3 regions of the Aestuariirhabdus litorea genome follow, and region 1 is predicted to be linked to each of the others. Evidence: predicted binding sites of a transcription regulator. Region 1 holds the regulator's gene; each other region holds the start of a gene.
What was found. The regulator sigma-54, encoded in region 1, starts transcription at its own class of promoters, with help from an activator protein. The targets are predictions, from matches to a motif close to TGGCACNNNNNTTGCTNT.
Positions count from the first base shown of each region.

Region 2: the regulator sigma-54 is predicted to act here: its motif matches at 5,028-5,045, upstream of nirB (nitrite reductase large subunit NirB).
Region 3: the regulator sigma-54 is predicted to act here: its motif matches at 3,549-3,566, upstream of D0544_RS08000 (flagellar basal body rod protein FlgF).

Region 1 is NZ_QWEZ01000001.1:193,918-201,200, forward strand. Features, by position in the region: gene pmbA (metalloprotease PmbA) at 1-1,007, shown strand, start outside; gene D0544_RS00920 (HPr family phosphocarrier protein) at 1,015-1,284, opposite strand; gene rapZ (RNase adapter RapZ) at 1,296-2,162, opposite strand; gene ptsN (PTS IIA-like nitrogen regulatory protein PtsN) at 2,295-2,750, opposite strand; gene hpf (ribosome hibernation-promoting factor, HPF/YfiA family) at 2,760-3,047, opposite strand; gene D0544_RS00940 (RNA polymerase factor sigma-54) at 3,172-4,710, opposite strand; gene lptB (LPS export ABC transporter ATP-binding protein) at 4,823-5,548, opposite strand; gene lptA (lipopolysaccharide transport periplasmic protein LptA) at 5,557-6,066, opposite strand; gene lptC (LPS export ABC transporter periplasmic protein LptC) at 6,053-6,622, opposite strand; gene D0544_RS00960 (KdsC family phosphatase) at 6,633-7,157, opposite strand; gene D0544_RS00965 (KpsF/GutQ family sugar-phosphate isomerase) at 7,157-7,283, opposite strand, start outside.
Region 2 is NZ_QWEZ01000001.1:476,733-484,015, forward strand. Features, by position in the region: gene D0544_RS02315 (nitrate reductase) at 1-725, opposite strand, end outside; gene D0544_RS02320 (NAD(P)/FAD-dependent oxidoreductase) at 722-2,059, opposite strand; gene nirD (nitrite reductase small subunit NirD) at 2,059-2,382, opposite strand; gene nirB (nitrite reductase large subunit NirB) at 2,415-4,961, opposite strand; gene D0544_RS02335 (hypothetical protein) at 5,270-5,620, opposite strand; gene D0544_RS02340 (substrate-binding periplasmic protein) at 5,656-6,501, opposite strand; gene D0544_RS02345 (GlcG/HbpS family heme-binding protein) at 6,674-7,165, opposite strand.
Region 3 is NZ_QWEZ01000001.1:1,733,529-1,740,811, reverse strand. Features, by position in the region: gene D0544_RS08025 (CheR family methyltransferase) at 1-88, shown strand, start outside; gene flgB (flagellar basal body rod protein FlgB) at 432-842, shown strand; gene flgC (flagellar basal body rod protein FlgC) at 845-1,285, shown strand; gene D0544_RS08010 (flagellar hook assembly protein FlgD) at 1,296-1,982, shown strand; gene flgE (flagellar hook protein FlgE) at 2,014-3,309, shown strand; gene D0544_RS08000 (flagellar basal body rod protein FlgF) at 3,626-4,363, shown strand; gene flgG (flagellar basal-body rod protein FlgG) at 4,466-5,251, shown strand; gene flgH (flagellar basal body L-ring protein FlgH) at 5,277-5,951, shown strand; gene D0544_RS07985 (flagellar basal body P-ring protein FlgI) at 5,967-7,073, shown strand; gene flgJ (flagellar assembly peptidoglycan hydrolase FlgJ) at 7,075-7,283, shown strand, end outside.

The DNA.
Region 1 (7,283 bases):
TGATGGCCGCCGACCTGCCCGACCTTGACCTCTATCACCCCTGGGAGCTGGAGGTGGAGCAGGCGCTGGAGATCGCTACCCGCTGCGAACAGGCCGGCTTTGAGCGCTCCGACCGGATTACCAATTCGGAGGGTGCCAGCCTCTCTAATCACCAGAGTTGCCGCGTATACGGTAACAGTCATGGCTTTATCGGCAGCTATCTGGCCTCCCGCCAGAGCCTCAGCTGTGTGTTGATCGCCGGAGCCCAGGAGCGGATGCAGCGGGATTACTGGTACTCGGTAGCTCGCCGGGGAGCCGACCTGGAGTCCGCCGAACAGGTTGGTGTTCGTGCCGCCAACCGTACCCTGCAGCGCCTCGATCCCCGCAAGCTAAAAACCTGTCAGGTACCGGTACTTTTTTCATCGGATGTGGCCGGGGGGCTGCTTTCGCACCTGCTGGGCGCGATCAGCGGCTCCAGCCTCTACCGGGAAGCCAGCTTTCTGCTGGGGCAGCTGGATAAGCCCCTGTTTCCGGACTTCGTCACCATCTACGAACAGCCACGCCTGAAGGGAGGGTTGGCCAGTGCCTCTTTTGACAACGATGGCCTGGCCACCTACGACAAGGCGTTTGTGCGTGACGGGGTGCTCTGCAGCTACCTGCTGGGGGTCTACTCAGCGCGTAAACTGGGGATGACCAGCACGGCGAATGCCGGTGGAGTACATAACCTGCGTATCAGCGACAGTGGCCTCGACGAGTCGGCGTTGCTGGCTGAGATGGGTAGCGGTTTGCTGGTGACTGAGCTGCTGGGGCAGGGGGTTAACCTGGTGACCGGGGACTACTCTCGCGGCGCCAGCGGGTTCTGGGTTGAGCAGGGGGTGATCCAGTATCCGGTGTCGGAGATCACCATTGCCGGTAATCTGCGGGACATGTTTGCGAATCTGGTGGCCGTGGGTAACGATGTGGACCGCCGCGGCAATGTGCAAACCGGATCGATCCTGATTGACGGGATGATGGTGGGGGGTAATTAACGGGGCGCTACTCGCCCTCTCCAAAAAAGTCGTTGACCAGGTCGCTGATGGCCTGCAGGGCGCGCTCCTCATCGTCGCCACTGATGCGCAGGGTCAGTTCGGTGCCCTGACTGGCCGCCAGTAGCATGACCGACATGATGCTTTTGCCATCGACCAGACTGTCCCCCTTGCCAACCTCTACTTTGCTGCCAAAGGCGGCCGCAGTGGTGACAAACTTGGAGGCGGCGCGGGCGTGAAGCCCCAGTTTGTTGATGATGGTGATCTTGGTTTCAATCATGGTCGCTGTGTTTATTGTTCTTGTGCCGGGTGCAGTTCACGATGGCGAACCTGGACATTGCTAATTCGCTTGCTGAAACGCTGGGTTAGCTGCTCGCTGATGTACACCGAGCGGTGGTGTCCACCGGTGCAGCCAATCGCAACGGTCATATAGCTGCGGTTTCCCGCCTCGAAGGCCGGTAGCCAGCGCTCCACAAAATCCCCGATATCCACCATCATCTGCTGCACTTCGGGCTGTTCCGCGAGGAACTCCTGCACGGGACTGTCGAGTCCGCTGAAGCCCCTGAGATGAGGGACCCAATAGGGGTTAGGCAAACAGCGTACATCAAATACGTAATCGGCATCAATCGGGATACCGCGCTTGAAACCAAAGGACTGGAACAGCAGGGCCAGGCTGCCATCCTTGCGCCCGGCGACTCGGGTGCGGACCAGATCCCGTAGCTCATGCAACGACAGCGAGCTGGTGTCCAGCGTGAGCTTGGCCCGGTTTTTAAGCGGTGACAGCAACTCGCTTTCGGCGCGGATCGCCTCTTCAAGTGAGCATTTTTCGTTGGACAGGGGGTGACGTCGGCGCGTTTCGCTGAAGCGCTTGAGGAGGGTTGCGGGGTCCGCATCCAGGTAGATCACTTCGCACTGTACGCCGCTCTCTGTGAGCTGGGTAAGGATTTGGGGGAAGCGCTTGAGGTCGGCGTGCATATTGCGCGCGTCGATACTGACGGCGGCGTTCCTGAGCGCCTGCTCCCGGGAGATCTCTTCGGCCAGCGAGCCCAGCAGCCCGGCGGGCATGTTGTCGACACAATAAAAGCCCTGATCCTCCAGCACATGGAGGGCACTACTCTTACCGGATCCGGATCGTCCACTGATAATGACTAGTCGCATGTTGGCTACTTCGCTCGCTGCTCCCTGCATGATACCCCTGGAGTGGGGTAGGAATGTCAGGGGAGATTCTTCCTTAAGGGCTCTGCGCAGTCAGTATATCAGTTGTGTTGGGTACGGTCTGTGGTTTGAGGGTCAGTCGAGGGGGGCAATGGCCATCTGGTAGAGTTCGCTGCTGGTTTTCGCCGTGCGCAGGCGGTTCCGGTAGCTGGCGTTGTCGAGACGGCCAGCCAGTTCCTGCAAAATCGCCAGGTGCTCACTGGTGGCCTCATTGGGTACGACCAGCGCAAAGATGATATCCACCGGTTGGTCGTCCATGGCATCGAAGTCGACCCCGTCGGAAAGCTTGAGCAGTGCGGCAATCGCTTCGGTGCAGGACTCGAGACGACAATGGGGGATAGCGATCCCCTTACCGAACCCGGTACTGCCGAGGCGTTCCCGCTCAATCAGCCCGTTAAACAGCTCTCCCGCTGAAATCTCCTGTCCCGAGTGGGAAAGGGCTTCGGCGAGGGTTTCTAATACGCGTTTTTTGCTGCCGCCTTCCGCAGCACAGAGGCTGCGGTCGGGGCTAAGGAGGGATATGAGGTTCATGGCCAAGGGTTAGCGGGCTAGACTCTTTTCCTTATGTTTCATTAGCTGGCGGTCGAGCTTGTCGGCCAGCATATCAATGGCGGCATACATGTCTTGATGAACGGAAGTGGCATGAATGTCAGCGCCACGTACATGGAGGTTGGCTTCCGCCTTTTGGCCCTCTTTCTCGATGCTGAGGGTAACGTTGACGCTGGTGATGGTGTCAAAATGGCGCTCCAGGCGGTCAACTTTGGTTGCTACATATTCACGCAATGCCTCGGTTACATCAACATGATGTCCACTGATATTGATTTGCATGCGTCTTTCTCCTGATCTGTTTTACGTGATACTGAACCCATCGTGCGATGGACTCATGCGTTTGCCTCTGTTACCGATCATATCCGAGGCTCGATATCTCTATGTTGCCGTCAATCAATATAACCTATACCAGACGTTTTCTTTCGTTAGAAGGTGCGATTGAAAGGGATTCACGGTACTTGGCGATGGTGCGCCGTGCGACCTTGATCCCCTGCTCGGCGAGCAGGCCGGCTATTTTACTGTCACTCAATGGTTTTTTCGGGTTCTCTGCCGCCACCAGCTTTTTGATGATGGCCCGAATGGCGGTCGATGAGCACTCCCCACCACTGGCGGTGCTGACGTGGCTGGAGAAGAAATACTTAAGCTCAAAAATACCCCGCGGGGTGTGCATGTATTTTTGCGTCGTCACCCGTGAAATGGTCGATTCGTGCATGCTGACCGCTTCGGCGATGTCATGCAAGACCAGGGGCTTCATCGCCTCGTCGCCATATTCCAGGAACCCCCGTTGGTGCTCCACGATCTGGGTGGCCACCTTCATCAGGGTTTCGTTCCGGCTCTGCAGGCTTTTGAGAAACCAGCGCGCCTCCTGCAGGTGGTTTTTGAGGTAGGTGTTGTCTGCGCTGTTGTCGGCACGTTTCACCAGTGAGGCGTACCCGGAGTTGATTCGCACCCGAGGTACGGCGTCAGGGTTGAGCTCAACGGTCCAGCGGCCATTGACCTTCTTGACCGTGACATCGGGAATAACGTACTCCGGTTCACTACTCTGGATGCTGTCCCCGGGCTTGGGGTTCAGGGTCTGGATCAACTCAATGGCGGCCTTAAGGTCGGCCTCCTTGAGTCGGGATTTGCGCATCAGCTGGGCATAATCGTGGGTGCCCAGAAGATTGATGTACTTTTCCACCACCAGTCGCGCCGAACCCAGGTGGGGTGTGCTCTCGGGGAGTTGCGCAAGCTGGATCAGCAAACATTCGGTAAGGGAGCGTGCGGCCACCCCCACCGGGTCAAATTGCTGGATGCGGCGCAGTACGGCTTCCACCTCATCGAGCTCAATCTCCAGCTCCTCCTCGATCCCCTCCAGCAGCTCTTCGCAGCTGCAGCTGAGGTAACCATCTTCGGTGAGCGCGTCAATAATGGTGACGGCGATCGCCCGGTCCGTATCGGACATCGGGGTGAGGTTGAGTTGCCACTCCAGGTGCGATTGCAGTGACTCGGTGGTACTGGCACGTGCGGCCGGGTTGTAGTCGTCATTGTCCCCTCCACCGGAGCCGGAAGAGGGGGGCAGGCTGGACTGGTAAACGTCATCCCAGGCGGTGTCCACCGGGAGGTCCTCTGGGATGTTGTCCTGCCAGTCGTCGGACATCACCTCATTTTCGTTGTTGGCGCTGTCGACGCTCTGCTGCTCCTGCTTGCGCTGTTCACCCTCGCTCAGGGTGTTGTAATCGGTAGCGCTGTCAAACTCGTTATTGTCGCCACTTTGGTCGTGATCGGATGAGGATTCGCTGTCTGAGCCCTCTTCGGCTTCCAGCATGGGGTTGGACTCAAGGGCTTGCTGAACCTCCTGTTGCAGGTCCAGGGTAGACAGTTGAAGGAGCTTGATGGCTTGCTGCAGCTGAGGGGTCATGGTCAGCTGCTGGCCCATTTTCAGGACTAAGGATGGTTTCATAGATAAAAGAGTGTCCGGTCCATAATCTGCCTGTCTTCTTGAGGAGGGCCGCTCTGTTGGTCACGGCAAAATTCTTGCATGGCCCATTATAGGGCTGAACGGGGCCCAATGCCTATATGCGGAACTGATGTCCTAGGTAGACATCCTTGACCTTCTGGTTGTTCATCACGGTTTCGGGATCGCCCTCGGCAATGATCTTGCCCTCGCTGACGATATAAGCCAACTCACAGATGTCCAGGGTTTCGCGTACGTTGTGGTCAGTAATCAGGACCCCTATACCTATGTTGCGCAGGTGGCGAACCACCTCCTTGATGTCGTTGACCGAGATAGGGTCAACGCCGGCGAAGGGCTCATCCAGCAGGATAAAGGCGGGTTCCATGGCCAGTGCGCGGGCGATCTCGACCCGGCGCCGCTCACCACCGGAGAGGCTGATACCTGTGCTGTTGCGAATATGGGTGATATGGAACTCCTGCAGCAGCTCCTCCAGTTTCTCCAGTCGCTGTTTACGGTTGAGATCCTTGCGGGTCTCCAGGATGGCGAGGATGTTCTGGGTGACGCTGAGCTTGCGAAAGATGGAGGCTTCCTGGGTGAGATAGCCGATCCCCTTGCGGGCGCGCCCGTGCATGGGCAGGCGGGTGATGTCCTCGCCGTCGATCAGGATCTGGCCGTCATCCGCGTTAACCAGGCCGACGATCATGTAGAAGCTGGTGGTTTTGCCAGCCCCGTTGGGGCCCAGCAGCCCGACAATCTGGTTGCTGCTGATGCTGACCGAGATGTCCTCGACCACCTTTCTTCCGCGGTAGCTTTTCGCCAGATGGAGTGCTTTTAGGGTCGCCATGGGTCGCGTTACTGCTTGCTCTTGGGCTGGATAATCATCTCGACACGACCGCCGGTGTCAGCGCGGTCGCTGCTCTGGGCGCTCACCGTCTGGGTGACCGTATTGTAATGGATGGTGTCTCCGCTGAAGGAGTTGCCCTCCTGCAGCAGCTGTGCATTGTGTTGCAGGGTCACCTGCTCTCGAGCGATGGCGTAGTCGATGGTGTGGCCATAGGCCTTGATGATCTCTTTGTCGGCAGCGGGCTTTTCCCGGTAGTGGGCCGGACTCCCCTCGGCAACCATACGGGTAACGGTTCCATCCGTGGTGAATACGGTGATTTTGTCGCCGCTGATGTGAATGGAGCCCTGGTCCATGGTCACATTACCGCTGTATACCGCACGTCCCATGCCCTCGTTGATATCCGCAGAGTCGGCCTTGATGCGGATCGGCTGCCCGCGATCCTCTGGCAATGCCCAGGCGGATGCACTGAACAGCACGCTGGTGGCCAGGGTAAGGAGCAGGGAGCTATTGAACTTCATAGGTGCCTCTGACATTGGATAACAGCTGAACGCGATTCTGGTCAAGGTGGGCGTTTAACCCGACCGCTCGGGTGACGCTCTGGGGGGTGGTGATTATAACCGGACGGCTGGTTGATGCCAGTTCCTGACCAGAGTATAGAGTGATGAAATCAGTATCAAGGCGTCCCTGTTCACTGCCGTCCCTGGCTCGCGCCACTATCAGCACCTCGTCCCACAGCTCCAGGTCCTTACTGCCGGGCAGGAGCTTTCCATTACTGGCGCTGATGTGGCGCTCGCCCTGTTCCCGGTAGAGCACCATGCGGGGTTGCCGGATGATAGTGGTGTCATCAAGCGGGTAGTGGTTGACCTCTTGCGCGTGCATCCGGTGATCCAGCTCACCCTGCTGGTTGAAGCGAACCAGGCGGGCGTTGGTCAGGTAGAAGTCCGCCTCCTGGCGTTCGCTGGGGTCAGTATCCGGTGGGGTAAGTGCCTGTCGGAGAGGCGTGTTCTGGTAGAGGTAAAAGCCGCCGTAGGCCAGCAGGGCGCTAACCAGCAGGGAGATCAGGGCGGCTCTCACAAGGGGGTACTCACAGGTAGCTGTCCAGCGCTTCCTGCAGCTTCCCCTGGGCGTCCAGCAGGGCATCGCAGAACTCGCGGGCGGCGCCCTGGCCGCCGGGCTTCAGGGTAACAGCGCAGGCGTGCTGTTTGACGAAATCGTGGGCGTTGGCCACCGCCGCCCCTAACCCCACGCGGCGTATTGCAGCGAGGTCGGGGAGGTCGTCACCGAGGTAGGCAACCTCCTCAAGGGCCAGCCCCAGCTGGGGCAGCAGCTCCTGCAGGGCGACGAGTTTGTCCTCACGGCCCTGATAGAGGTGGGCGATCCCCAGGTTTTGAGCCCGCCGGGCCACCAGTTGCGATTCGCGCCCGGTGATGATGGCGGTCTCGATGCCGGCACGCTGCAGCATCTTGATGCCCTGGCCGTCGAGGGTGGAGAAGGCCTTCAGCTCCTCGCCGTTTTCGCTGAACAGTAGCTGGCCGTTGGTGAGCACGCCATCCACATCGAACACTGCCAGGCGAATGCGTTGTGCGCGCTCTTTCAGGTGGCTGAACATCAGACGACCCCCGCGCGCAGCAGGTCGTGCATATTGAGTGCGCCAACCGGTTTCTGCTCGGCATTGATGACGATCAGGCCATTGATTTTGGTCTCCTCCATGATATGCACCGCCTCGGCGGCCAGA
Region 2 (7,283 bases), 280 kb from region 1:
TTGAAGAGCAGGGCATCGGTACCGGGTTTGATCGGCAGGTGCAGGTCGGCGTCGTCGCAGCTGGCGGTTCGGCGTGGGTCGATCACCACCAGCCGCTTGCCCGGATGTGCCTGTTTGGCGGCGCGGATGCGCTGGAACAGAATGGGGTGGCACCAGGCGGCATTGGAGCCGGTCAGCACCACCAGGTCGGCCAGCTCCAGGTCCAGGTAGCAGGCGGGCACGCTGTCGCTGCCGAAGGCGCGCTTGTGGCCGACCACCGCCGAGGACATGCAGAGGCGGGAGTTGGTGTCGATGTTGGCGCTGCCGATAAACCCCTTCATCAGTTTGTTGGCGACGTAGTAGTCCTCGGTGAGCAGCTGGCCGGAACAGTAGAAGGCGACGGCGTCGGGGCCGTGCGTCTCGATGATGGCACCGAGGCGCTCAGCCGCGGCGTCCAGGGCCTGCTCCCAGTGGCAGGGTTGGCCGTCGAGTTCAGGACGAAGCAGGCGCCCGCGGGTGGAGAGGGTCTCCCCCAGGTGGCTGCCTTTGGAGCAGAGTGAGCCGCTGTTGGTGGGGTGGAGGCGGTCTCCCTCGATGGTGGCGACTGCGCGGCTGTCGAGGTCGGCGGGGAGGCGCGCGTCGATCCCGCAGCCGGTGCCGCAGTAAGGGCAGGTGGTGCGCACGCAACGGCTGGCCGGCGTTCGGTCGGAGGCATCGGCACGGACCGGGGTAATAAGGGCGCTCATGCGGCCTCCTCGGCGGTAACGGGGGGGCGTGTCCGCTGCAGGCGCTCGCAGCAGGCCTGGCCAAAGATGAGCTGCGCCCGCAGCGCACTGAGGTCTTGACCGGTGCGCATCAGTTCAAAGTACCAGGGGCCGTCGGCTACCTCGCCATAAAGCACGGCTCCCACCAGGCGGTTATCCCGCAGCAGCAGCTTGCGGTAGATACCCCCGGCCGGGTCCCGGTAGACCAGGGCCTGCGGGGGACTGTCGGTGGCGGCTGGTTCCAGCTCCCCGAGGGAGAAGAGCTGGATACCGGAGACCTTGAGGCGGGTGGGCGGCGGCGTGAAGCGATAACGGCCGGTGCCGATCCCGGCCAGCTGGTTGGCGCAGACCCGGGCCTGCTGGAACAGCGGCTCCACCAGGCCGAAGGTAAGCCCACGGTGTTCGACACATTCACCGACGGCGTAGATCCGCGGGTCATAGGTTTGCAGGCAGTCGTTGACCAGAACCCCTTGCCGGCAGGCCAGGCCGCAGGCCGCGGCCAGCTCGATATTGGGCCGGATGCCGGTGGTAACCACCAGCAGGTCGGCGGCCAGGCGCTGGCCATCCTCCAGCTCCAGGGCGGCCACTTTGTCGGCTCCATCCGCATCAGTGTGATGGCGCACCGCCCGGCTCCGGCCTGCCAGCACAAAGCGGATGCCGCGGGACTCCAGCTCCCGTTGAAGCAGGGCGGCGGCTTCGGGGTCGAGCTGGCGGTTGAGCAGGTAGGGGGCGCGGTGCACCAGGGTGACCCGCATCCCCAGGCAGTTGAGGCCGTGGGCGGCCTCCAGTCCCAGCAGGCCACCGCCGATCACCACCGCCTCGTTCCCCGCACGGGCGGCTTGGGTCATCTGTTCCACGTCCGCCAGGTCGCGAAACCCCAGTACCCCCTTCAGGGGGTTGCCCCCGGGGCTCAGCCCCTCAAGCTCGGGGAGGGCGGGGAGCGAGCCGGTGGCGATCAGCAGGCGGTCGTAGTGGATCTGCTGGCCGTTTGCGCACTGCACGCGGCAGCGATGGCGATCGATGCGGGTGACCTGGTAACCGGTGCCGGTCAGCAACTCGATCCCCTGCTGGTGGTACCAGTCGCGGTCGTGCAGGCGGATCTGCTCCAGCTCGATCTCGCCGGCCAGTAGCGGGGAGAGCAGGATGCGGTTGTAGGCCGGACCGGGTTCGCGCCCGAGCAGGGTGATACGGTAGTGGTCGGGAGCGATGGCCAGCAGCTCATCGAGGGTGCGGGTTGCGGCCATGCCGTTGCCGATCACCACCAGTCGCGGGCGCTCTCCCTGCCGCGCCGGGGAGCGGCTGCCGGGCGCCTGCATCAGGCTACCACCTCGACCCGGTTATCCCTGAGGCGCACCGGGTAGGTGGGCACCCGCAGGTTGCTGTCCTCCTGGCAGACGCCGGTGCTGAGGCAGAAGTGGTGCTTGTAGAGGGGGGAGGCCACGCTGGTCACCTCCCCCAGCTGGGCGATCAGCCCACGGGAGAGCACATTGGCCCCACCCACCGGGTCGTAGTTGCCGATCGCGAACAGCTGGTCGCCCTGCGCCAGGCGAAAGAGCGCCACCTGGTGTCCGTTTACCAGCGCGCAGACGCCGGTATTGGGATCGATGTCATCCAGCAGGCAGACCGCTTTCCAGTTCATAACCGCTCCTTGCTTATCCGTTAAATAAGAGACTAACTCGCTTGTGCGATCAGCTGCTCGCGTTCTGTGGCGCTGGCGGGACGGCGCTGGTGACGCTCCTCGACAAAGGCCAGGTGATCGTCGGTGGCGTCGCTGTTGATAAAGTGGCTGAAGCGTTTGAGCTTCTGCTCATCCGCAAGGGTGGTGGCCCATTCGCACTGGTAATTGGCAATGTTATGGGCCATCTCCGCCTCCAGATCAGAGCCGAGTCCAAGGCTGTCCTCGAGGATCACCTGGCGCAGGTAGTCGAGCCCCCCCTCCAGGTTTTCCATCCACACCGAGGTGCGCTGCAGGCGGTCGGCGGTGCGAATGTAGAACATCAGCAGGCGGTCAATGGTGGCGATCAGGCGGTCGTGGTCGAGGTCAGTGGCAAAGAGGTCGGCATGGCGGGGCTTCATGCCGCCGTTGCCGCAGACATAGAGGTTCCACCCGTTCTCAGTGGCGATCACGCCGATGTCCTTGCTTTGGGCTTCGGCGCATTCGCGGGTGCAGCCGGAGACGGCAAACTTGAGCTTGTGGGGAGAGCGCAACCCCTTGTAGCGATTCTCGATCTCGATCGCCAGCCCCACGCTGTCATTCACGCCGTAGCGGCACCAGCTGCTGCCAACGCAGGATTTAACGGTACGTACCGATTTGCCGTAAGCGTGGCCGGTTTCAAAACCGGCGTCGACCAGCACCCGCCAGATAGCCGGTAGCTCGTGCAGCTGGGCGCCGAACAGGTCGATGCGCTGGCCACCGGTGATCTTGGTGTAGAGGCCATACTCGCGGGCTACCTCCCCCAGCACGATCAACTTGTCCGGGGTGATCTCGCCACCGGCAATCCGTGGCACGATCGAGTAGGTGCCATCTTTTTGCATGTTGCCGAGGTAGAGATCGTTGGTGTCTTGCAGGCCGATATGGTCGCGCTTGAGTACGTACTGGTTCCAGCAGCTGGCGAGAATGTTGGCGACGGTGGGCTTGCAGATTTCGCAGCCCTGGCCGGAGCCGTGACGGACCAGCAACTGGTCGAAGGTGGTGATCTCGCCGACCCTCACCAGGTGGTAGAGCTCCTGGCGGCTGTAGGGGAAGTGCTCGCAGAGGTCGCGGCTGACCGCCATCCCGAGCTCCTCCAGTTCATGGTTGACCAGCGAGCCGAGCAGCTGGGCGCAGCCCCCGCAGCCGGTGGCGGCGCGGGTCTCCCCCTTGACCTCGGCCAGCGAGCAGCAGCCGGCGTCGATGGCGGCGCGAATATCCCCTTTGGAGACAGCGTGGCAGGAGCAGATCTGCGCGCTTTCCGGCAGCGCACCCACGCCGAGTCCGGTCTGGGCATCATCGCCACGGTAGGGCAGGATCAGGGCGTCGGGGTGCTCCGGCAGTGGAATGGCGTTGAGCAGGTACTGCAACAGGGTGCCGTACTGCTCGGCGTCCCCCACCAGTACCGCCCCCAGCAGGTGACGCCGGTCGCTGCTGACCACCAGCTTTTTGTACACCTCGGCGGGTTCGTCGAACCAGGTGTAGGTACGTGCCCCCGGGGTTCTGGCCTGGGCATCACCGATACTGGCAACATCGACCCCCATCAGTTTGAGTTTGGTACTCATGTCGGCGCCGGTGAAGGCGGCTTCTGCTCCCGTAATATGAGATACCGCCACTTTTGCCATCTGGTAGCCGGGGGCTACGAGGCCGAAAATCTGCTGGTTCCACAGTGCACACTCGCCGATGGCGTAGATATCGGGGTCGGAGGTCTGGCACTGGTTGTTGATGCAGATACCGCCGCGCTCGCCGACCTTTAGTTCGCAGTCACGGGCGAGATCGTCCCGTGGGCGGATGCCGGCGGAAAAGATCACCAGGTCGGTTTCCAGTGCGCTGCCATCGGCAAAGGCCATGCGGTGCTGGTGCTGCTCGCCGTCGACGATGGCGGAGGTGGCTTTGGAGAGATGCACCCCCACCCCCAGCGCCTCAATCTTGTGTTTGAGCAGGGCGCCGCCCCCCTCGTCGAGCTGCACCGCCATCAGGCGGGGAGCAAACTCCACCACGTGGGCTTCCAGCCCCAGGTCGGTCAGCGCCTTGGCCGCCTCCAGCCCCAACAGACCGCCGCCTACCACCGCCCCCACCCGCGCACCGCGGTCACCGCAGGCGGCGATCGCCTCCAGGTCCTCAATGGTGCGGTAGACAAAGCAGTCCGGGCGATCGTTGCCCTCGATGGGAGGAACAAAGGGGAAGGATCCGGTCGCCAGCACCAGTTTGTCGTACCCCAGCACCCCCCCCTGGGCGGAGTGCACTTGACGACGTTCGCGGTCGATCTTGACTACCCGGTCGTTGAGGTGGAGCTGCACTCCCGACTCGCGGTAGCGGGCTGCGCTGGTCAGGGCCAGGGGCTCGGCACTGCGCTGGGCAAAAAACTCCGTCAGGTGAACGCGGTCGTAGGCGGGGCGGGGCTCTTCGCAAAAGCTGGTAATCCGGTAAGACTCCGCTCCATCGCTGGTCAGCAGGGCGTCAATAAACTGGTGCCCAACCATGCCGTTGCCAATGACAATGATTCGCTGCGGTGAGGTGTTGTTCATTGAGGGTCCCTGCCATGTTGGAGTGGTGGGTGATACCCGGGGGGGTTCACCCGTTTCGGAGCTCACATAGCAGGATGCGTACCAGTTGATTGGCTTGTTTTTAAGGTGCTGAAATTAAAAGAAAAATTTAAAAGCGAAAGATTATCGCCTTATTGTGGGGCCGCTTCAGTGAGGGGGTGGGCTCCGCTGTGGTGCAACGAGACGTGAGGGAGGGTTCGGTTTGGTGCGCTACTTCGGTGCCATCAACGTGCACCGGAGTGCACGTTTGCGGGGCGTTGCCGACCAGGGAGCCCAGGAGGCGGAGAGGATCAAGGGGTGGTGTCAGACCGATCGGCGTCGTCTGTGGCGCCCTGCAACTCTTCGTTGATGTAGCGCTGTACGTAGCCGAGGCCATTGCGGGTGGTGCTGAAGGTCCAGGCGATAAAGAGTACGCCGGTAACAATAAAGGCGAGGGCAAACTGCGGCAGTAGCAGGGCGGGGATCAGGGCGCAGGGGATCGCCCCCAGAATCATCCACTTGCCGCGCTGGCGAATATTGTTGAGTAGCGCCTGCCCCGCCTCAACCGTGGTGACATCGGAGCCCTGGAGGGACTGGCGCACAACCTCGTACTCACGCTGGCGTTTGGTTGCCATACGGCCAAAGGGATCATTTAACTGCATTTGCTGGGTTTCCCGGGGGTTGGGTGTGGATGGAATCAGTGGTTCGGCTCGAGATTGTACTCGCCCCGGGCCAGGGCATCAAAGTAGCGCTCCAGTTGACCGCTGTCGCGCAGTTTTGCCAGCCCCCGGTTGAAGGCATCGATCAGCGCCTGGCTGCGTGGGTGGTGGCGGTAAATCAGAAGCTGGTCACGATGGCTGCCGAAGGGCTTTTCGTGATGGGTAAAGAGGCGCTGCTGCTGCGGGCTGAAGAGTTGGCGAATCTGGTAGTAGCCCACCTCCCGTAATTGGGGAAAGAGTTCGAAGCGGCCGGCCAGCAGCTTGCGAAAGCCAACATCGTCGGAGGGGCCGCGGTCGAGGGTCACAATCCCGGCGGTTTCCGCTTCCCGGAACTCGGGGGTGTACATATAGCCGACCGTTCCACCGATGCGGTGGTAACGCAGGCTGGCGAGGTCGCTCCAGTCGAAGGGGGTGGTGACCCGATGGAAAAAGACCCAGGGCGATTCCCACACCACGTCACTGGCGATCAGGTAGCGGCTGCGCTCCTCGTTCAGCTCCCAGCCTACGGTGCCATCAAAGGTGCCGTTCTTGGCCAGCTCCAGCGCCCGGCGGGCGGGGAAGAACTGGTACTCGACCCGGACCCCCTCCAGGGCAAAGGCCTCGCTGACGATGTGGGAGCCGATGCCATCGTGTTTCTGGGTTTCGGAAAAATAGGGTGGCCACTCGCTGTTGGAGAGGCGAACCACCTCGCTGGCCTGGGCCCTGAGGCTGGGCAGTAGAAGCAGCAGCCCTATTAGCGCCAGCAGGGGGCGCAGGTACCACTGCACTCGTGCCGGGGTGCGCGGGCAGCGGGCGAACAGGCGGGGGGCTAGCCGGGGGAACATGGTGGTGAACTACTTCTGACGCAGGTTTCCATTAAGCCTATGTAGGCCCGGGGGGAGCGTCAAGCCGGCCATTCGAGGGGGACAACGTCCCGCGGTCTCGGTGGGGACGGGTGCGGGAGGGCACACAGGAGGCCGGCTGCCACCGCCGTTGGGCGATGGCAGCTGGGGAGGGTTACTGACCCAGTACGTTGTCGATGGCTGCCTGGGCGCAGGCCTGGTCGAGGTGACCGCCGGGGGCACCGCCCACACCGATGCCGCCGATCTTCTCGTCACCGGCTTTCAGGGGCAGGCCACCGCCCAGCATCAGCAAGTTGGGGTCCATATCCCGCAGGCCATCGAGCTCGGGCATCTTCTTGATCAGCGCCGCCAGGTCGCCGCTGGGACGTCCCATGCTGGCAGAGGTAAAGGCCTTCTTGCGGCTGCTCTCCAGGGTGTGGGGGCCGGCCTTGTCGGCGCGCAGCTGGGCACGGGTCAGGCCCGCGGCGTCCACTACGGTGACGCTGACGCTGTAGCCTTCGGCGGTGCAGCTTTTCATGGCGGCGTTGGCCAGTGCCTGTGCGGTGTCCAGCGGCAGGTAGGTCTGGGTGGGCAGCTCGGCCGCGGAAAGGCTGAGGGAAGCGCCCAGGGTGGCGCAGGCAAACAGAGCAGTAGCGGTCGTCTTCATATTGGTATCCTTATGGTGGTTGATTGTGTTCGTCGCTAGGTTACCCCCCGATCCTTGCCCCAGGATTGCGGCAAGATTACAGATTGGTAAGGTTGCTCGTTCCCCCGCTGCCGGCGTG
Region 3 (7,283 bases), 1.5 Mb from region 1:
CCTGGGCGCGTCGGAGGCGCTCAATGGACTTTCCCACCTTTATGAGATGGTGCAGTGCCGTCCCGGTATCATGTATATCGCTAAATAGCGCTTTGAGCGCGCCTTGCGCGCTCAGATCTCTTTCCCCCGTTTGTACCTGGCCTTAATCCCAAGACTTAATCTTTTAGCTTCTGCTTCTGCTTCTGCTTCTGCTTCTGCTTCTGCTTCTGCTTCTGCTTATTCTTCTGCTTTCACCGCGTTGTATTCGCATTTTTAACCTTAGGCGGCAAAGGGGCTCTCTATGTTTGCCGCCCGGTCGGAAGTGGTTTGCCGCTGCCGCGGTTTTAGAGATGATGTTTTTTTGTAACCCATTGAATAAAAACAATAAATTTAGTTGGCATGCTCGTTGCTATTGATTCTGTGTAGGCAATCAATCCAGTACGAGGTTCAGCATGGCAATCAGTTTTGACAAGGCATTAGGTATCCACCCGGCGGCGCTGCAGTTTCGTGCACAACGGGCCGAGGTGCTGGCCAATAATCTCGCCAATGCTGACACCCCCGGCTTCAAGGCTCGGGACATCGACTTTGCTTCAGTGATGAAGCAGCAACTTTCCACTCAGGGTAACGAGAGCGCAGTGGCCCTGGAGAAAACACACCCCGGCCATGTTTCAGGGTTTATCGATGAAGTGGAGGGGGGGGAGTTGCTGTATCGGATCGCCACTCAACCCTCCGTTGATGGAAACACCGTCGATACCCAGCGGGAGATTGCTGAATTTACCCAGAACAAGATCGCCTTTGACTCCAGCTTCACATTCCTGAATGCGAAGTTCAAAGGTCTGAGCACTGCCATTAGAGGTCAATAAACATGTCTTTGGCTAACGTCTTTACCATTGCGGGTTCCGGTATGAGTGCCCAGTCAATCCGCCTCAATGCGACCTCCAGCAATATTGCCAATGCGGAGACGGTCAGCAGCAGTATCGATGAGACCTACCGCGCCCGCTACCCGGTTTTCGCCCATGCACTGGACGAAGCAGGGCAGGAGGGCTCCCTGTTTGATGAGCAACCTTCTGAAGTCGGTGCGGGGGTACGTGTGATGGGTGTTGTAGAGAGCCAGCAGGAGCTGGAGGCGCGTTACGACCCTAACCACCCGATGGCGAATGATGAGGGTTATGTCTACTACCCCAACGTCAATGTGGTTGAACAGATGGCCGACATGATCTCGGCATCGCGTTCCTTCCAGACCAATGTGGATGTGCTGAACACCGCTAAAACCATGATGCAAAAAGTCCTCACACTGGGGCAGTAAGGAGAGCGTGATGAGCCTGAATAGTGTTACCAGCACATCGGTTATGGATCAGTACTCCATTGCCAACGCGCAGGAGAACCAGAAGAAGAATGATGAGCTGGGCAAGAACGAGTTTCTGGAGCTGCTGGTTGCTCAGATGAACAACCAGAACCCTCTGGAGCCCCAGGAGAATGGAGAGTTTATCGCCCAGCTTGCCCAGTTCAGTACTGTGGAAGGGGTGGAAAGCCTTAACAGCTCAATGCAGGACTTTGTGGCGGGTATGCAGTCCAGTCAGGCATTGCAGGCTTCCTCGCTGGTGGGTCGAACTGTGATGCTGGGGATGGAACAGACCCGGGTTGATACGGGGCGCGGTAGCGATGGCCTGGTGGTGCTGCCCGCCTCAACCCAGGACCTCACGGTGAATGTCTACAGTGCGAACGGAGACCTGGTCCGCCAGCTCCCCATGGGCTCGCAGGCCAAGGGCAATATCGAATTTGAGTGGGATGGCAAAGACAGTAGCGGCAATACTTTGCCGTCCGGAGAGTACCGCTTTGAAGCGATGGCTTTGATTGATGGCCAGTCACAGCAGGTTCCAACGGTGTTGCCAGCCCATGTTAACAGCATCACCCTGGGGGCCCAGGGAACCGGCGATGTGATCTTGAATCTGGATGGTCTGGGCTCGGTCCTGCTGTCCGACGTACAGATGATCAAAGAGTAATTCGCTCAGCGAGCGATCAGGAGAAAGAATCATGGCTTTTAATATCGGTTTGAGTGGAATTCGTGCCGCTGGCAATGAGCTGGAGGTGACCGGTAACAATATCGCCAACGCCAGCACCATCGGCTTTAAGTCCTCAAGGGCGGAGTTTGCCGATGTCTACGCGGCTTCTACACTGGGTACTTCCGCTAATGCCACCGGCAGCGGTGTGCTGTTGTCCAATATCGGCCAGCAATTTACCCAGGGCAGTATCAACTTCACCAGCAACAGCCTGGATATGGCCATCAACGGTGACGGCTTCTTTGTGCTGGATAACAACGGTGAGACAACCTACAGTCGGGCGGGCTACTTCGGCACCGATAAAGAGGGGTTTATTGTCAATAACTTCGGCAAAAACCTGCAAGGTTATGGCGCTGACGCTACCGGCCAGATACTGACCGGGGTACTGACGGATCTTCAGGTTGATACTACTAACCAGTCGCCTCAGGCAACCGGGACCGTGAACCAGACCGTCAACCTCAATTCCAGTGACCTGGTGCCACTGATCGCCCCGTTCGACCCTACCGATCCGGACACCTATAACTCCGCCACCTCGGTCAATGTTTATGACTCTTTGGGTAACTCTCACATTCAAACCCAGTATTTCGTCAAAACCGGAGCCAATACCTGGGATATGCACGTCCTGATCGACGGAAGGGATTTTGACGGCACCCTTCCCGATGGCACCCCGCCACCCGATAACCCGGCTGCTAACGTATTCACCCCTTTCACCCAGGCATTAACCTTTGATTCTGCCGGTCAGTTAACTGCTCCGGCCCCGGGTACCCCTGTGGTACTGGCTGGCTGGGAGCCCCGTGACAGCTCCGGCAGCCAGAACGGTGCGGCTTCTCCGAGTGGTTATAACCTCGATATGACAGGCAGTACCCAGTTCTCCAGCTCCTTTGCGGTCACCAGTGTTAACCAGGATGGTTTCAGTACCGGTCAGCTGGCAGGGCTTGAGGTCTCCGATGAGGGTGTCCTGTTTGCCCGTTACACCAACGGCCAGAGCCGGGTTCAGGGACAGGTGGTGTTTGCCAACTTCGCCAACACCGAGGGGCTGAGCCCCCTGGGCAAGACCGAGTGGGCGGAGTCGTTTGACTCCGGCAACCCGGTTGTCGGCACCCCCCGCTCAGGAACCCTGGGAGCGCTTCAGGCGGGGGCCCTGGAGTCATCCAACGTGGAGCTCTCCGATGAGCTGGTTAACCTGATTATTGCCCAGCGTAACTATCAGGCGAACGCCAAGACCATCGAGACCTCCGATGCGGTCACCCAGACCATTTTGAATATCTAAGGCTTGGCCGCGCCGATCAGGGCTTTACAGAAGTAGAGTCCTGATCGGTGCCCTTTACCGGTTCGTCGGTAGAGGGACCAAAGCCTTTACCCTGCCTCTAGTAATGCTTTTATGGCGGTAAATCCTTGCCGCACCCACCGTTCTAACGGCCTTTTCAGGCCCCTCATTGCTTTCCGTCTAAAAATAAAAATAACTGTATATCAATAAGATAGGTGTTTTTTTCTGTTGGTATAAAAAGTGGGCACACCCCTTGCTTTGATAGTCTGTAAGAGAACCGAGCAGCAAGCAATTGCCGCTCCCAAGGGGATAAAGCCTAATGGACAGAGCACTATTCATATCGATGAGCGGCGCCAAGCAGAACATGCTGGGCCAGACCATCCACGCCAATAACCTGGCCAATGCCACCACCACAGGCTTCAAGGGCGACTTTGAACAGGCCCGCTCGATGCCTGTGTGGGGGGAAACCTATCCTACGCGCGCCTATGCCATGACGGAAAATCCGGGCACCAACCAGGCTTCCGGTACCCTGATTCAGACCGGACAGGATCTGGATGTGGCGGTGCGGGGCGATGGCTGGATCGCCGCCCAGAACGGGGCGGGCGAAACCGTCTATACCCGAACCGGCAACCTGCGTGTCGACTCTGATGGGGCGCTCAGGAATTCAGAAGGTTTGGCGATCATGGGCAATGGTGGCCCCATCGTACTGCCGGAATTTGACAAGCTGGACATCGCTCCCGATGGAACCATCACCATTCGTGGGGTGGGGGAGAACCCCAATGCGCTGGCGGAGGTGGACCGTATTCTGTTGGTTAACCCGGATAAGAGCCGGTTGGAAAAAGGTAGTGACGGCTTTTTCCGGGTCAAGGGTGAGGAGGGGGTAGCTCCCGATGCCGCCGTTACCCTTGAGCCGGGATTTCTGGAGGGCAGCAATGTGAACGCCGTCTCCGAGATGATCTCCATGCTGAGTCTCTCCAAGCAGTTCCAGGTCCAGGTCAAGATGATGAGTACCGCGGAAGAGAATCAGAAATCGGTGGAACGGCTTTTGCAGAACTAGCCAGTGTCTGCATAACTGACGGACTTTTGACATAAACGCAAACGCTCTCGTTTGCAGACAAGATGTGATGCGGGAACGGAGTTCTCGCGGGGAGAAGAGAAAATGCAACCGGCACTTTGGGTAAGTAAAACAGGGTTAAGCGCGCAAGATATGCAGCTGACCACCATTTCCAACAACCTGGCCAACGTCAGCACGGTCGGCTTCAAAAAAGATCGCGCCGAATTTGAGGATCTGCTTTACCAGGTTCAGCGCCAGCCCGGCGGGCAGTCCTCGCAGGACACCACCCTGCCATCCGGCCTGCAGCTGGGTACAGGGGTACGGGTTGCCGGTACCCAGAAGATCTTTACCGCCGGTAGCCTGCAGACAACGGACCAGCCGCTGGACTTGGCGATTAATGGTCGAGGGTTTTTCCAGATACTGACCCCCGACGGCACTATTGCCTATACCCGTAATGGCCAGTTCCACCTGAATGAGGATGGCGATGTGGTGAATGTGAACGGCCACCCGCTGGAGCCCGGTATCACGGTTCCGGAGGATGCCCTGACGTTCACCGTAGGTGAGGATGGCACGGTGACGGTCACCACCCCGGGTAACCCCGCTCCCCAGGACCTGGGGCAGATTCAGGTGGTGGACTTTATCAACCCCGGTGGCTTGCAGGCGATCGGCAATAACCTGTTTCTGGAGACAGGTTCCAGCGGTGCGCCCCGTGAAGGCGTTCCCGGAGAAGATGGTTTGGGGCGCTTGCAGCAGAACACGCTGGAAAACTCCAATGTGAACGTGGTGGAGGAGCTGGTCAATATGATCACTACCCAGCGCGCCTACGAGATGAATTCGAAGGTCATTTCAACGGCAGACAGCATGCTGCAGTTTGTGACCCAGAACCTGTAATAGTTTGAGTGAGGAAATGTCAGCAATGAAAATCAGGATCCTTGCCGCGATGGGGCTGTTATTGCTGGGGGGCTGTATGACTCCCCCCCCCAAGCCGAATGATCCTGCGTTCGCGCCGACCTATCCCGCCCGCCCGGTGGCCGCCGAATTTAATGGCGGCTCCCTCTACCAAAGCGGCTTCGGCGTCTCCTTATACGATGATCGCAAGGCCTACCGGGTGGGTGACATCATTACCGTTCAGCTGCAGGAGTCAACCCAGGCCAAGAAAGATGCCGATACCGATTTCAGTAAGGACAGTACCGCATCGATCAGCGAGCCCACCGCGTTTGGCAAAACCTTCAAGGATGTGTTTGGTTTTGATGTGGCGGCGACCCTGGACGCCAGCCGAGCCCATGAGGGTGAAGCCTCCAGCAGCCAGAGCAACAGCCTGGCCGGTAACATTACGGTGACGGTATCCGAGGTACTGCCCAATGGCTTGCTGAAGATTCGCGGTGAAAAGTGGTTAACTCTCAATCAGGGGGATGAGTACATCCGTGTGACGGGGCTGGTTCGGCCCGATGATATCGACACCGACAACATGGTCTCCTCGCAGAAGGTTGCGGACGCCCGTATCAGCTACGCCGGAACCGGCAGCCTTGCGGACTCCAACGAAGCGGGTTGGTTATCCAAACTGTTCAACAGCCCGATGTTCCCCTTCTAGGGCGGAGTGATAACGATGAAACAGCTAACGCGCATCCTTATGTTGGTTTTTCTGGCGCTAACCAGCGGCCTCGCCAGCGCCGAGCGGATCAAGGATATCGCTTCGGTGGCGGGGGTGCGGAGCAACCAGCTGGTGGGCTACGGCCTGGTGATGGGCCTGGACGGTAGTGGTGACAAGACCAGCCAGACACCTTTCACAGTCCAGACCTTCAAAAATATGCTGGCCCAGTTTGGTATCAAGATGCCGCCGGGCAGTAACCCCAAGCTAAAGAACGTGGCCGCGGTATCGGTGCACGCTGAGCTGCCTCCCTTTGCCAAACCGGGTCAAAAAATCGACGTCACCGTCTCTGCGCTGGGTAACGCAAAAAGCCTGCGCGGAGGTTCGCTGCTGATGACCGAGCTGAAAGGTATCGATGGCCAGGTCTACGCCATTGCCCAGGGCAATCTGGTCGTGGGGGGGCTGGGGGTGGCGGGAGCCGACGGTTCCAAAGTAACGATTAATGTGCCCACCGCCGGGCGCATACCCAACGGTGCGCTGGTGGAGCGCAGCGTTCCCTCCTCCTTTGCGCGGGGGAATTCGCTGGTGTTTAACCTCAAGCGCTATGACTTCACCACCGCCAAGCGGGTGAGCGAAGCGATTAACCAGCTGATGGGGCCGGGGGTTGCAAAGGCGCTGGATGGTGGTTCGGTTGAAGTAGCGGCACCTCGCGACACCGCGCAGCGGGTGACCTACATGTCTGTGTTGGAGAACATTGAGATCCTGCCGGGTGAAGCACCCGCCAAAGTGATCATCAACTCACGCACCGGCACCATTGTGATCGGCCAGAATGTCCGGGTATCGCCCGCCGCCGTCACCCACGGCAGCATGGTGGTCTCCATTACCGAGGAGGCCCAGGTGAGCCAGCCCAATGCGTTCGGCGCGGGGGAGACGGTGGTGACTCCCCAGAGCAATATTGACGTGCAGCAGGAGAACAACAAGATGTTCCTGTTCCAGCCCGGGGTGACCCTGGCGGAAATCGTGCAGGCGGTTAACCAGGTGGGGGCTGCACCCGGTGATTTGATGGCCATCCTGGAGGCCCTTAAAGAGGCCGGCGCCCTGCGTGCCGAGCTGGTGGTGATCTGATATGAATCGCACCGATCTTTCACTGTCCCACCCTACCTACCGCGCCTCGGCGGGTGGGCAGGTCTATACCGACCTCAACAGCTTGCAAAATCTCAAGCAGGGAGGGGAGGGGGATTCCCCGGAGGCGCTGAGAAAGGTCGCCCAGCAATTTGAGTCGCTCTTTATCAGCATGATGCTGAAAAGCATGCGCGATGCCAATGCCGTGTTTGA